Regions from separate parts of the Endozoicomonas sp. 8E genome, predicted to be linked through region 2. Evidence: predicted binding sites of a transcription regulator. Region 2 holds the regulator's gene; each other region holds the start of a gene.
What was found. Region 2 encodes PhoB, which activates phosphate uptake and scavenging genes when phosphate is short. Its sites were predicted from a motif close to TGTCATANNNNTGTCANA; they were not measured.
Positions count from the first base shown of each region.

Region 1: the regulator PhoB is predicted to act here: its motif matches at 1,868-1,885, upstream of P6910_RS26125 (Na/Pi symporter).
Region 3: the regulator PhoB is predicted to act here: its motif matches at 1,410-1,427, upstream of P6910_RS23225 (putative 2-aminoethylphosphonate ABC transporter substrate-binding protein).
Region 4: the regulator PhoB is predicted to act here: its motif matches at 1,587-1,604, upstream of P6910_RS23630 (choice-of-anchor I family protein).

Region 1 is NZ_CP120717.1:7,278,170-7,281,160, reverse strand. Features, by position in the region: gene P6910_RS26135 (FAD-dependent monooxygenase) at 156-1,415, shown strand; gene P6910_RS26130 (hypothetical protein) at 1,497-1,691, opposite strand; gene P6910_RS26125 (Na/Pi symporter) at 1,957-2,991, shown strand, end outside.
Region 2 is NZ_CP120717.1:7,070,561-7,073,551, forward strand. Features, by position in the region: gene phoR (phosphate regulon sensor histidine kinase PhoR) at 152-1,471, opposite strand; gene phoB (phosphate regulon transcriptional regulator PhoB) at 1,516-2,205, opposite strand; gene ubiA (4-hydroxybenzoate octaprenyltransferase) at 2,546-2,991, opposite strand, start outside.
Region 3 is NZ_CP120717.1:6,571,128-6,574,118, reverse strand. Features, by position in the region: gene P6910_RS23230 (putative 2-aminoethylphosphonate ABC transporter ATP-binding protein) at 1-218, opposite strand, end outside; gene P6910_RS23225 (putative 2-aminoethylphosphonate ABC transporter substrate-binding protein) at 307-1,335, opposite strand; gene P6910_RS23220 (DUF29 domain-containing protein) at 1,584-2,072, opposite strand; gene P6910_RS23215 (DUF29 domain-containing protein) at 2,065-2,532, opposite strand; gene P6910_RS23210 (hypothetical protein) at 2,585-2,743, shown strand; gene P6910_RS23205 (hypothetical protein) at 2,740-2,940, opposite strand; gene P6910_RS23200 (hypothetical protein) at 2,885-2,991, opposite strand, start outside.
Region 4 is NZ_CP120717.1:6,654,520-6,657,510, reverse strand. Features, by position in the region: gene nhaA (Na+/H+ antiporter NhaA) at 1-691, shown strand, start outside; gene P6910_RS23640 (helix-turn-helix domain-containing protein) at 801-1,115, opposite strand; gene P6910_RS23635 (hypothetical protein) at 1,140-1,343, opposite strand; gene P6910_RS23630 (choice-of-anchor I family protein) at 1,656-2,991, shown strand, end outside.

The DNA.
Region 1 (2,991 bases), 210 kb from region 2:
GTATTTAGCAGTAGTTGATTGATATGCAAGAAAATTGGTTTTTTATTTATAAGATGCTGCGGCAGCCTCCCTCATCGGGGTAGTTGAGCATTAAGGGGCCCTGTGGTCATATGGGCCGGTTATCTGCATAGATCGGGTTAATGGGAAGTGAGGCTATGGTGAAATCAGAAAACTACGATGTACTGGTGGTTGGCGCGGGTATGGTGGGTGCCGCAATTGCCTGTGCTCTGGGTCTCAAAGGTATCCGGGTTGCGGTTTTTGACCGGGCCTTGCCATTAGCATTCAAACCCGATCAGTTGCCGGATCTGAGAGTGTCGGCACTGAGTTATGCATCGGAGCAGATTCTGAAAAACCTGGGAGTCTGGCCATACATGCAAGCCATGAGAATGTGCCCATACCGACGCATGGCTGTATGGGAGAAATTGCACTTTCCGCCCGGCAGTGAACTGGATAAGCGTCCTAATCAAACCGTATTCAACGCAGCAGATATCAGGCACGACCAGCTGGGTTTTGTCGTCGAGAATCGCATCACTCAGCTGGGTCTTTTAAAAAGGCTCAAAGAGGTAGAGTCGGTATCCTTGTTCGCCCCGGCAACTATTGAAAGTATGAATCTAAAGGCTGAAAAGCCTGAAATCATGCTGCAGGATGGAAGTGTATTCAAAGCGGATCTGCTTATTGGGGCTGACGGTGCCCAGTCCAAGGTCAGGGAGCAGGCTAATATTCGTCTTGACACGCGTGAATATGAGCAACAGTGTCTGGTGGCTACTGTAGAGATTGAAGGGGGCTTGCAGGACATTACCTGGCAGGCTTTCACGCCTACCGGACCGGAAGCCTTTCTGCCACTGTCTGATATCGACAGCAAAAGTTATGGTTCCATTGTCTGGTATAACCTGCCTGAGAATGTCCAGAAACTCATGAAACTTTCGGACAGTGACTTTCTGGAAGAACTGTCATCAACTTTTCCCAAAGAGTTACCACCGTTGGTTAAGCTGCACGAAAGAGGCTCTTTCCCGCTGGCCCGTCGTCATGCCATGAACTATTTCACTAATGGAGTAGTGCTCGCAGGCGATGCCGCACACACCATCAACCCTCTTGCGGGTCAGGGGGTCAATCTGGGCTTTCAGGATGTTGCCTGGCTGGCAGAGGTACTGACTGATGCCTTTCAAACAGGTGAGTCACTGGGTAGCCAGAAAGTGCTGTCGCGTTACGAAAAAGCTCGTCGCAGAGACAATCAACTGATGATGAGTACTATGGATGCTTTCTACCTTGCTTTCAGCAACAACAGTGCGCCCCTGAAGGTTTTGAGAAACGTTGCATTGAGTCTTGCCGCTAAATCAAAGCCTGCCGTAAAGGAAGTCATGAAATACGCCATGGGTATTTCCGGGCGACAAGCCGAATTAGCAAAATCGTCGTAAACTTTTGACAGGGCGGGGAGTGTCAGAAAAAAGGCCTGAAAAAACAGGCCTTCATTTATTAGTGCACTTCAGTCCATTATGTCACTGCTTCAGACGACGTCTTTTGGACAGCTCTGCCACCGGACTGGAGGCCAGTGTAGCCACCAGATCTTTGGCAAAGTACTCTCTGACCTCACCAGTGTCCATCAGTACCTTGATCCGACCATTTCGCAGGCATTGATATAATCGCCCCTGCTCGCAGGTGATTCGATCTTTCACTATCAGATTTCCGGCCATCTTCCTAACCTTGTTACTCAACCATCTGAACGAAGTTCCCTGTTATGAAACTTGCCGTCACAGCCCTTTGAATGTTTCTCATCTCTGTCATCTTTATCCGCGAGGCTATTCCATACCGCTGATCAGGCAGTAGAACCTCGGGAACCCATATTATCGGGCCCTAGTCCTGACTCTTTAGTGACAGTTTTGCTACAGATAAATTAATTGAAAAGTCCGAACCAACGCGCCGATAAGGACGGTAATGAAGTCAGCGTTCGGAATGTTTATGAGCTTTCAATCAGGCATGTTAAGTCGGCTTTTCTTGCCTTCTATCATCGTAATGCTGATCTATGGTTTCTGGGTCAGCCCCGAGTTTCGCGAGATAGCGGCTGGTGTTGCTATTTTTTTGTTTGGCATGGTTTATCTGGAGCAGGGCTTCAAGGTCTATACCGGAGGGCTTCTTGAAGCCCTGCTCAAGAAAACCACCGATAAGGTCTGGAAAAGCCTGTCCTTTGGTGTGATTTCCACCGCTTTTCTGCAATCCAGCTCTCTGGTTTCGGTTATCGTCATTTCCTTTCTCAGTGCCGGACTGATAGGCCTGACGGCAGGAATCGGGATTATTTTTGGTGCTAATCTTGGCAGTACAGCCGGTGCCTGGCTGGTGGCTCTTTTTGGCTTGAAGGTTAAATTGTCAACCTATGCCATGCCCCTGTTAGTGATAGGAGTGCTCCTGAAATCCAACAAGCACAAGAATATTAATGGATTAGGCTACATCCTTCTTGGCATAGGCTTTCTGTTCCTCGGTATCCACTACATGAAGGTGGGCTTTGATGCCTTCAAAAGCTCCATTGACCTGGCTGAATTTGCCATGCAGGGTTTTCCGGGGGTGCTGGTGTATACCGGGTTAGGCATGATGGCCACCATCATTATGCAGTCAACCAACGCAACAATGGTTTTGACATTCTCGGCCCTTGCTGCGGGTCAGCTCAGTTATGAGAATGCCCTGGCCCTGGCCATCGGCTCAAATATTGGCACCACCATTACAGCCATCCTTGGAGCCATCAGTGCCAACGCAGAAGGTAAGAGGCTGGCTGTTGCCCACCTTGCTTTTAATGTCGTCACGGCTGTCATTGCTATTGTTGCTCTCAAACCTCTGATGGGGGCAGTAGACTATCTGGCTTCTGCTTATGGTATTGCAGCGAATAATTACACCCTGAAGCTGGCCATCTTTCATAGCCTGTTCAACATCATTGGTATCATAGCCCTTTTACCCTTCCTCAATAAAATGGTGCATTGGCTACAGAAGCTCTTTACCGAGAGC
Region 2 (2,991 bases):
ATCAGCGTTTCAGAGTAAAGATAGTCAGGATCAGGCTGTAAAACAGACTATTCGAAGATGAGACCATGAAAAGATTATTCATTTTTTGATGCCAGGCCAAAAAGCAGAAAAGGTGCCACCGGTCCTGTTCTGCTTTTTTCATGAGTGTTTTTCATGAATGTTCCAACTCGAGGCATTTTTCCGGAAAGTGGCAAACAAAGCGGCTGCCTTTTCCCGGGTGACTGCTGATCGTGAGTTTGCCTCCATGTCTCAGCATGACGTGCTTGACGATGGCCAAACCAAGCCCCGTTCCCCCGGTATTCTGGCTACGACTTTTATCAATCCGGTAAAAGCGCTCAGTCAACCTCGGAATATGCATTGGATCAATACCGACACCATTGTCTTCCACCATCATATGTCCGCCTTCCTTGTCCTGCCACCAACGAACATGTATTTTTCCACCCCGGGGTGTATAGCGCACGGCATTAAAGACCAGATTCGAGAAGGCACTGCGCAACTCACTACTGCTGCCTGCCAAAAAGACATCTTCAGGACAATCCAGAGAAATCTGATGCTGGTTTTCACCACTGAGTGCACATCCGTCTTCAACAATGCTGCTGAGCATGGTTTTAACATGAACCCCGTTTTCGTCTGCCTGAGCTTCAGCCGACTCCAGCTTGGACAGCAACAACAGATCTGCCACCAGATTCTGCATTCTCAGTGACTGCTCCTGCATCCTGTTCAGTGCTTTTTCCCAAACAGGAGGCAAACCCGAATCCGGGCCCAGACTGTCCAGCATGGTTTCGAGGTATCCAGACACAACCGTCAGTGGTGTTCTCAGTTCATGAGATACATTGGCAACAAAATCTTTTCTCATGACTTCCAGCTGATTCAAACGCGTGACATCTCTGACGGTCATGAGACGATTGCCTTTGCCATAAACCGTTACATTAAATTGCAGTTGATGGTCCGGGTTGATTGGAGAGGGGATCTCAAGGGCTTTTTGATAACCACCCTGCTCAAAGTAGTCAGCAAACCTTGGATCACGTAGCAGGTTGGTAATCAACTGCCCCTGATCGTCAGGCGTCTTAAACCCCATCAACATTCCAGCGGCAGGATTCCACCATTCCAGGTTGCTCTGATTATCTATCATCACAACACCGTCGTTCAGCGCAGCGGTTGATTCCTGAACGCGTTCAATCACTCCGGCCAGCTTTTGCCGGGAACGACTGTGTTGTTTCTGCAATCGATAGATGCCATCAAAAATTTCACCCCAGAACCCTTTGCTCTCCGGGGGCTCTTTGCTTCTGGCCCTGGGGTCATTCAGCCAGTCCAGCAGCTTGAAGAGTTGACGGAAGCTCCAGACAAAATAACCTCCCATAACCACACAGAGCCCTAAAAAAGGCTCTCCAAACAACCAGCCCAGGGAAAACCCGACAATCAGGTAAGCGATCAGGCGGCTCAGCAAATGAGTTTTTGAAATTGTTGTCATATTACTCCCGGCCAGATGACTGCTGAGCGCTGAGCATAAAAGTTTTACACCCTCGTTGAGAAACGATATCCAGTACCACGAACCGTTTGCACAAAGGCTTCATAGTTATCACCTAAGGCTTTACGCAAGCGTCGAATGTGTACATCAACGGTTCGCTCTTCCACATAAACGTTGCCACCCCAGACCTGATCCAGCAACTGCCCACGGGTATAGGCGCGCTCCTGGTGCGTCAGGAAAAACTGCAGCAAACGGTACTCGGTAGGTCCTATTTCAGCAGGTGAGCCATCGATGGAGACTCTGTGACTGACAGGGTCCAGTTCCAACCCGTTGATGACAATGGGCGACTGGTTATCAAAGCCACCTGTACGACGAAGAACCGCTTTTAAACGGGCAGCCAGCTCACGGGGAGAAAAAGGCTTGGTGATATAGTCATCGGCACCGGTTTCAAGCCCCTGGATTTTGTGGTCTTCTTCACCTTTGGCCGTCAACATAACGATGGGTATTTCAGACGTCAGCTCACTGCGCTTCAGACGGCGGGCCAGCTCAATTCCGGAGACATCTGGTAACATCCAGTCCAGCAAGATCAGATCGGGTTTGTTATCCACAATCAGAGAGTGCGCTTCCTTGGCATCTGCTGCCTCAAGACAGTCATAACCTGCCATTTCCAGAGCAACGGTCACCATTTCGCGAATCGGTGCTTCGTCATCTACGATCAGAATGGTCTTTCCTGGCATTAATCTCTACCTGTTATCTTATCTGTCGATTCGATTTCGGCGGTGACGTTCTGGCGTCTATCAGCTACAGCTCATTGGGGCTTACCGGGAGGGTAATATTTCGGGCAACACCCTTCCGATCGCTCAGGGCTGTTTCTCACTACTTTGATCAACCGCACTATACACCGGACATTACACCTTTGAAATGTTACAGGCAGATGACACACTCCAGGCTGATATCACGGCTTAAAAATAAAAAGATCCCTCAGGGTCTGCAGGATAAGGCTTTTCGCCATTTGTCCCGGCAGCCGCCATAAGTAGCAATACTTACCAAACTTCAAGCCAGATTGAAGTTTGAAGATCAAAGATAACTCAACACGAGACCCGCAAATACAATGGCTCCGACCCAGTGGTTATTAAGAAATGCCCTGAAGCAGGCGTCACGCTCACGACGATGGGTTAACCATTGCTGATAAACGAAAAGGGCTGCAACAGCCAACAGTGAAAGATAATAGAGAGCACCTGACTCCAGTTGATGGCCTACCATGGCCAGTGTCATCAGGGTAAGTACCTGCAGGCAACCTACGATCAGGTTATCCATCTCCCCAAATAGAATGGCTGTGGACTTGATCCCCACTTTCAGATCATCGTCACGGTCCACCATGGCGTATTGAGTATCGTAAGCCACCGTCCAGAAGAGATTGGCCAGAAACATCAGCCAGGCGATGTTTCCCAAGGCGCCACTCTGAGCCGCAAAAGCCATGGGGATCGACCAGCCAAAAGCAGCCCCCAAAACCACCTGGGGCA
Region 3 (2,991 bases), 500 kb from region 2:
GGCGGCAGTGCTGTTATGTTGGCGCCATCCTGCCAGATCTCACCTTGTTGACAGGCTTCCAATCCCGCAATCATTCTCAGTAGTGTCGTCTTTCCGCAGCCAGAGGGGCCGAGAAAACAGATGAATTCACCTTTGTTAACGGACAGGGAAATCTCTTTGAGGGCGGTGAAATCGCCAAAGCGTTTCCCGAGGTTTTCGATGGTGAGAAAGGGTTGCATAGCGGTAACTTCCTAAAGCTCCAAACCTGAAAAAGCCGTTTATTCCCTGTGGGGAATAAACGGCGCTTTCTGCATAACTAGTGAGGCATCAAGACTTGGGTTCAGACATATGGTCGAAACGCTTGGACCATTCAGCGAGCACAGCCTCACGCTCACTGGCCATTTCGCCAAAGTCCAGATCCACCATAGCGCTTTCTACGTCTGGATAGTTGGGCACTTCTTTACTGACGTCTTTGTGACCGACAACGGGGTAAGCCTCTACATAATGCTCATTAGCTTCCTGGCTGAGAGACCAGTCGACCAGCTTTTTCGCCGCTGCAGCATGATCGGTACCTGCAACCAGACCTACTGACTCCACATCCCAGCCAACGCCACCTTTGGGAAGAATCAGGTCCAGTGGTGCACCCTGACTTTTCAGTTGGGCGCCACGAACCGCCATGGAAATACCAATAGCCACTTCACCCATGGCGGCCTGAACACAGGGCTTGGAGCCTGAGTGAGTGTATTGGGACATGTTGTTGTTCAGCTTGTCCATATAAGCCCAGCCTTGGTCTTCGCCCATGCTTTGCAGCCAGGCAGAAACCTGCATATAGCCAGTGCCAGAAGAGGCCGGGTTAGGCATGGCAATCTGGCCCTGATAGACCGGATTAAGCAGGTCTTGCCAGGATTGAGGCTTGGGCAGATTTTTGGCCGCAGCTACCGCTTCGTTGTAGCAAATGACATTGAAATAGGCCTGGTTGCCAAACCAGGCTTTGGCGGCATCAGGATCAACCAGCTGAGTCTTGATTTGATCCAGACCTCTGGGCTTGTAGGTGTCCAGTACGCCTTCGTCCTTCAGCAGTGCCATGCTGGAACCGGCCAGACCCCATACGACGTCTGCCCTGCTGTTATCTTTTTCTGCCAGCAGTTTGGCGGTCATGATACCAGTAGAGTCTCGAACCCATTTGATGCTGATATCGGGATTGTCCTGCTCAAAGGCTTTTTTGTAGCGATTCAGAATGTCGGTCTCAAAAGCTGTATAAACCGTCAGCTCTACAGGGGTCGCAGCGAAAGATGAAGCGCTAAAAATCGAAGTTGTTGCCAGGGCCAGGGCCAGGGCTGTCAGGTGTTTTTTCATGGAGCTCTCTCCAGTCGGATAATCATTTTGTTCTGGCCAAGACCAGAAGGGATATCGCGATTCTACGAGAGAGAAATGACTAAAATATTACAGATCTTTGTCGACTCTGTGACAGTTACCTGCAACATGGCCAACTCTTGGTCTTCGGAGGCTGTGCAATCAGGCGGCGGTTCAGCAGAGTGCCCAGAACCAGGGCGGGTTCTTTGGCATCATTGGTAAGGGGCGGGGATTGGGGCTGCTGCGTTGTTTTAATCGCCGGGCAGCCAGTCGTCATCTGTGATCTGTTCAAAGGTCCATGGGCATTGGTCGGGAAAACTGTTTTTGCTCAGCTTCTGGCTTTCACTGCGAGCGTAATTGTTCATCTGCTTAACTGCTTGCCGACATGCATCGGAATATGCACCCGCCAATAACTCCTCGATCGTGGGCTGTAAATGAGGGTGTTTTGAAATTTGCTTTTCAATCGCTGCTCTGGAATTGTAGATACTTGGCATCCACGTCTGGACAACCTTATCCTCTACCCACAAATCTTTCAGAATCCGTTTCTGATAATCGTATTTGAGAAGATGTAAAACCAATACCGATAAATGAGACTCAAGAGTATCTCTGGTACTGCCCATTTCGTAATCCATCGCCTCCAACAGATTGTCAATGTCGAGTTTGTGAAATTGTCGCTGAGCCAGCAGTTCCCGTTGCTGGCTTAGCCAGGCGGTGTAGTCGGTTTTGTATAAATCAGTCATCGTCAGCCTCCGGCAGCCAGTCTTCTGCCATGATTTGTTCGTACGTCCATGGGCACTCAGACGGGAAAGCGTCGGGTTTGCACTGCATCTCGTTGGCAGCAAGCTTTCGGGCGTACTGATAGGCTTTTGGCAAAATCTCGTCCAGTTTACTATTGAGAGCGGGATTTTCTTCAAGCTCATGCTCAATGGCAATACGTTGTTTACTGATACTGGTTGACCAGCTTCGGAACCATTGATCCATCTCATGCAAATCATTTTTTTTACGCTGCATCTGCCATTTAAGCGAGTGCATGAGTAATTGAGACAAACGGCTCTGTACTGAACGATATCGGGCTCTACCCATGTCCTCAACTTCCTCGACCAGGTTGTCCATATCAAGTTCATCGAAACGGCCTTGCCTGATAAGCTCGGCTTGTCGATAAGACCATGTGTAGAAATCAGTGTCATACAAGTTTTCCATAAATCACCTCCATTGCCCTACCACTGTAGGCAAATAACAGAAGGGAATCAAAATGAATTACCAAAGCACAGATGCTTTTGCCGGGGGCTTTGCCCGTGGTTTTGGGCTGGTCAATTCCGCCATTGATGCCAAAGAGAACCGTCAATATCGCAAAGAAATGATGGGGATGCGGAAAGATTTATCGAATGAGCGTAAAACCCCGTACTTCTAGAGGGTGTCGCAAAACTCTGGTTCCCATGCTCTGAGGTCGTCATTCCCGCGAAGGCGGGAATCCAGCGCCAACGGTGGATCTCTGTCTTCTCGGGGATGACAAGGCCAGGGGGGCACCGGGCAGTGGGGTTCTGGTGGAGAGTCAGTGTGGATTCCCGCCTTCGAGGGTGTCGCAAAACTCCAACAGCTCGTTCCCATGCTCTGAGGTCGTCATTCCCGCGAAGGCGGGAATCCAGCGCCAACGGTGGA
Region 4 (2,991 bases), 420 kb from region 2:
TGCTGGCCTTTGGCTGCAGCTCTACGAAGCAGGTATTCATGCGACACTGGCTGGAGTTATTACTGCCTTTGCCATACCAGCTAAACCCAAATACGACCCTGTTGCATTCAGCTATCAGGTAAAAAATCTGATTCGGCGATTTGATCGCAGTTACCGCCCAGGTGAAGATGTTCTGCGAAATGAAAAAGTGCTGGCTTACGTTCGGGCTCTGGGTAATGGTGCGCGTCTGGCAGAAGCTCCACTGCAGAAAATCGAAACGGGTCTGCACCTGCCTGTTACCTATATCGTCATTCCTATTTTTGCCCTGGCTAACGCCGGTATTCCCTTTAATGTATTCTCCGGAGATACCGAGATTTTCAATAACGTCACACTCGGAGTTACTCTGGGTCTGGTGCTTGGTAAGTTAATTGGTATTGCTGGTGCCACCTGGTTAGGCTGGAAAATGGGATGGGGTGATTTGCCTCATGAATGCAACTTCCTGCATATTGTCGGCGTTGCCTTTTTGGGCGGAATTGGTTTCACCATGTCGATCTTCATATCAGAATTGGCATTTGCTGGCAGCCCCAATGACCTGGTACTGGCGAAAGCAGGGGTTCTGATTGCCTCCCTGATAGCAGGTATTGCAGGCTTTATTTGTTTGACTAAAGCTTCCCCAAAGTCTGTTGAAAGGAATACTGCTGAGCAGGCTTGAAGTCTGATTATTATCTGAGCGCGAACAACCCGGAGTTTGCTCCGGGTTTGTTTTTTAGGGATATTGTTCCGGCCCTCACCATTGCAACATAATTCCTTGAAAGTGTTGTTCAAAGACTCGCAATATACGAAAGAGTTTCAGGATGGCGCTGTACCAGCCTTAGCAGGGTAACGGCCTGACCATTGGGTACACTGCGCCCTTGCTCCCAGTTCTCCAGGGTGCGGGCAGAGGTATGCAGCAAGCGTGCAAACACGCCTCTGGACATATTAAACGTTTCGCGAATACTGACAATCTCATCTGGTGAGATGCTCAACTCGCCTTTATCGTCTACCTGATGGCTTCTCAGCGTCAACTTGCCTTCTGAGTGCTCCCTGGCTTCAGCAAGGGCTGAGCTGAGTTCCGAGAATAAATCACGACTGCTCATTGTGCCATGCCTCCATAAATAGTCTTAACTGTTGCCCCCCTGGCTGGCAGTCAGGTCTGTCATTTCATTTTTGCTGAACAGGGTTAGCAGATAAAAGCGTTGATGTTCATCCAGATAATAATAAATGACCCGCAAGCCGCCACACCTGCCTTTACCCTTGCCAGCAAAGCGTACCTTTCGCAATCCCCCCCGTGCCTTGGATGATGTCCCCTTGCCAGGGTTAGCCATCAGCTCGGTTTGAAACAGTCGGAAGGCTTCATCGCTCAGGTAATCGGCCCGGTGTCTGGCAAAAATGGTGGATTCGACAAAGAGGCTTTTAATTTATTAAATATACGCTACTAGCGTATATTCTCACGAGAGAGGCTTTCTAAGCTGGCAGGTTTGAATTATTGCAGTTTTGCGAGCGCCTCTCCAAAGCTGGAACGAAACAAAGCCTACGTTGATTGAATTCAACTGTCTTTGCGCCAAAAATGTCATTAAACAGTCATTTGCAAGCGTTATAAAAAGCCCTGATCAAATTGAATAAAATCAGGAACCTCAATGGAACTGAAACTCGCTCGCAAAGCTATCATTCTGGCTGCTCCCTTCATTCTGGCTGGCTGTTCAATGGTTCAGGAAAACGCTGAAATTTCCCATCCTACTATGGAACCTATCGGTCGATATGCTTCTGGCAGTTACCATAAAGGGGCCGCAGAGATTGTGGCCTGGCATAAGGCCAGTCAGTCTATCTATGTTGTTAACGCTCTTGATAAAACCGTTGATATTCTCAGCGGTAAATCCCTCAAGGGTCAGCCACTGGCTAATCCGACGATGGACTCCAATCTGTTAAAAGTTGGCAAGATCAATCTTGAATCCAGTATTGACGGCATGAAGCTGGGCACTGCCAATAGCGTTTCTGTTCATGGTGATCTGCTGGCTGTGGCTGTTGAAAATAGTGATAAACAAAAGAAGGGCGTTGTTATTCTTTATAAGCTCGATTCCGAAGGTGGCGCTGTATTCAGTGACTATAAGGTTGTAGGTGCACTGCCTGATATGGTGGCCTTTACGCCCGACGGAAAATACCTGCTGACAGCGAACGAAGGTGAACCCTCATCGGATTACAAAATTGACCCGGAAGGTTCGGTGAGTGTCGTCAAGCTTGCCTCGGAAGGCAAACTGGAAGAACCACGTCATGCTACTTTCACTGCTTTCAACAAGGGGCACTCCAGAAACATCGAGCTGCCAGAGGATGTCAGGGTTTTTGGTCGTAATGCCTCTGTGGCTCAGGATCTTGAGCCGGAGTACATAGCCGTTTCTGATGATTCCAGAACCGCGTACGTCTCTCTGCAGGAAAACAATGCTCTGGCACTGGTTGATATTGCCAATGCCCGCATTGATTCTATCGTTCCCCTTGGTTACAAGGATTATGGTCAGTTTGCGATGGATGCCAGCAATAAAGACGGGGGGGTGAACCTCCAGAAATGGAGTGGTGTCTATGGTATGTATCAGCCAGATACCATTGCTACCTATTCCGTAGAAGGTAAAACCTATGTCGTAACAGCCAACGAAGGTGATGCCAGAGATTATTGGTACAAAACTGCTTCTGAAGATCAGTGTCTGGATTCTGGTGGGTTGAAATACGATGACGAAGACGGTTGTCTGGGATTCACAGAAGAAGTTCGTGCCAAAAAAGTTCAGGTCGACCGTGAGCATCCTAACGCTGAAGCAGCCAAGGACCAGAAAAAGCTGGCTCGCCTGAAAATTACCAACACACTGGGTGATTCGGATAACGATGGCAATTTTGAAGAACTTTACTCCTACGGAGCACGCTCATTTTCTATCTGGAACGAAACAGGTGAGTTGGTCTATGACTCAGGCAGTGACTTTGAAGAAGTGA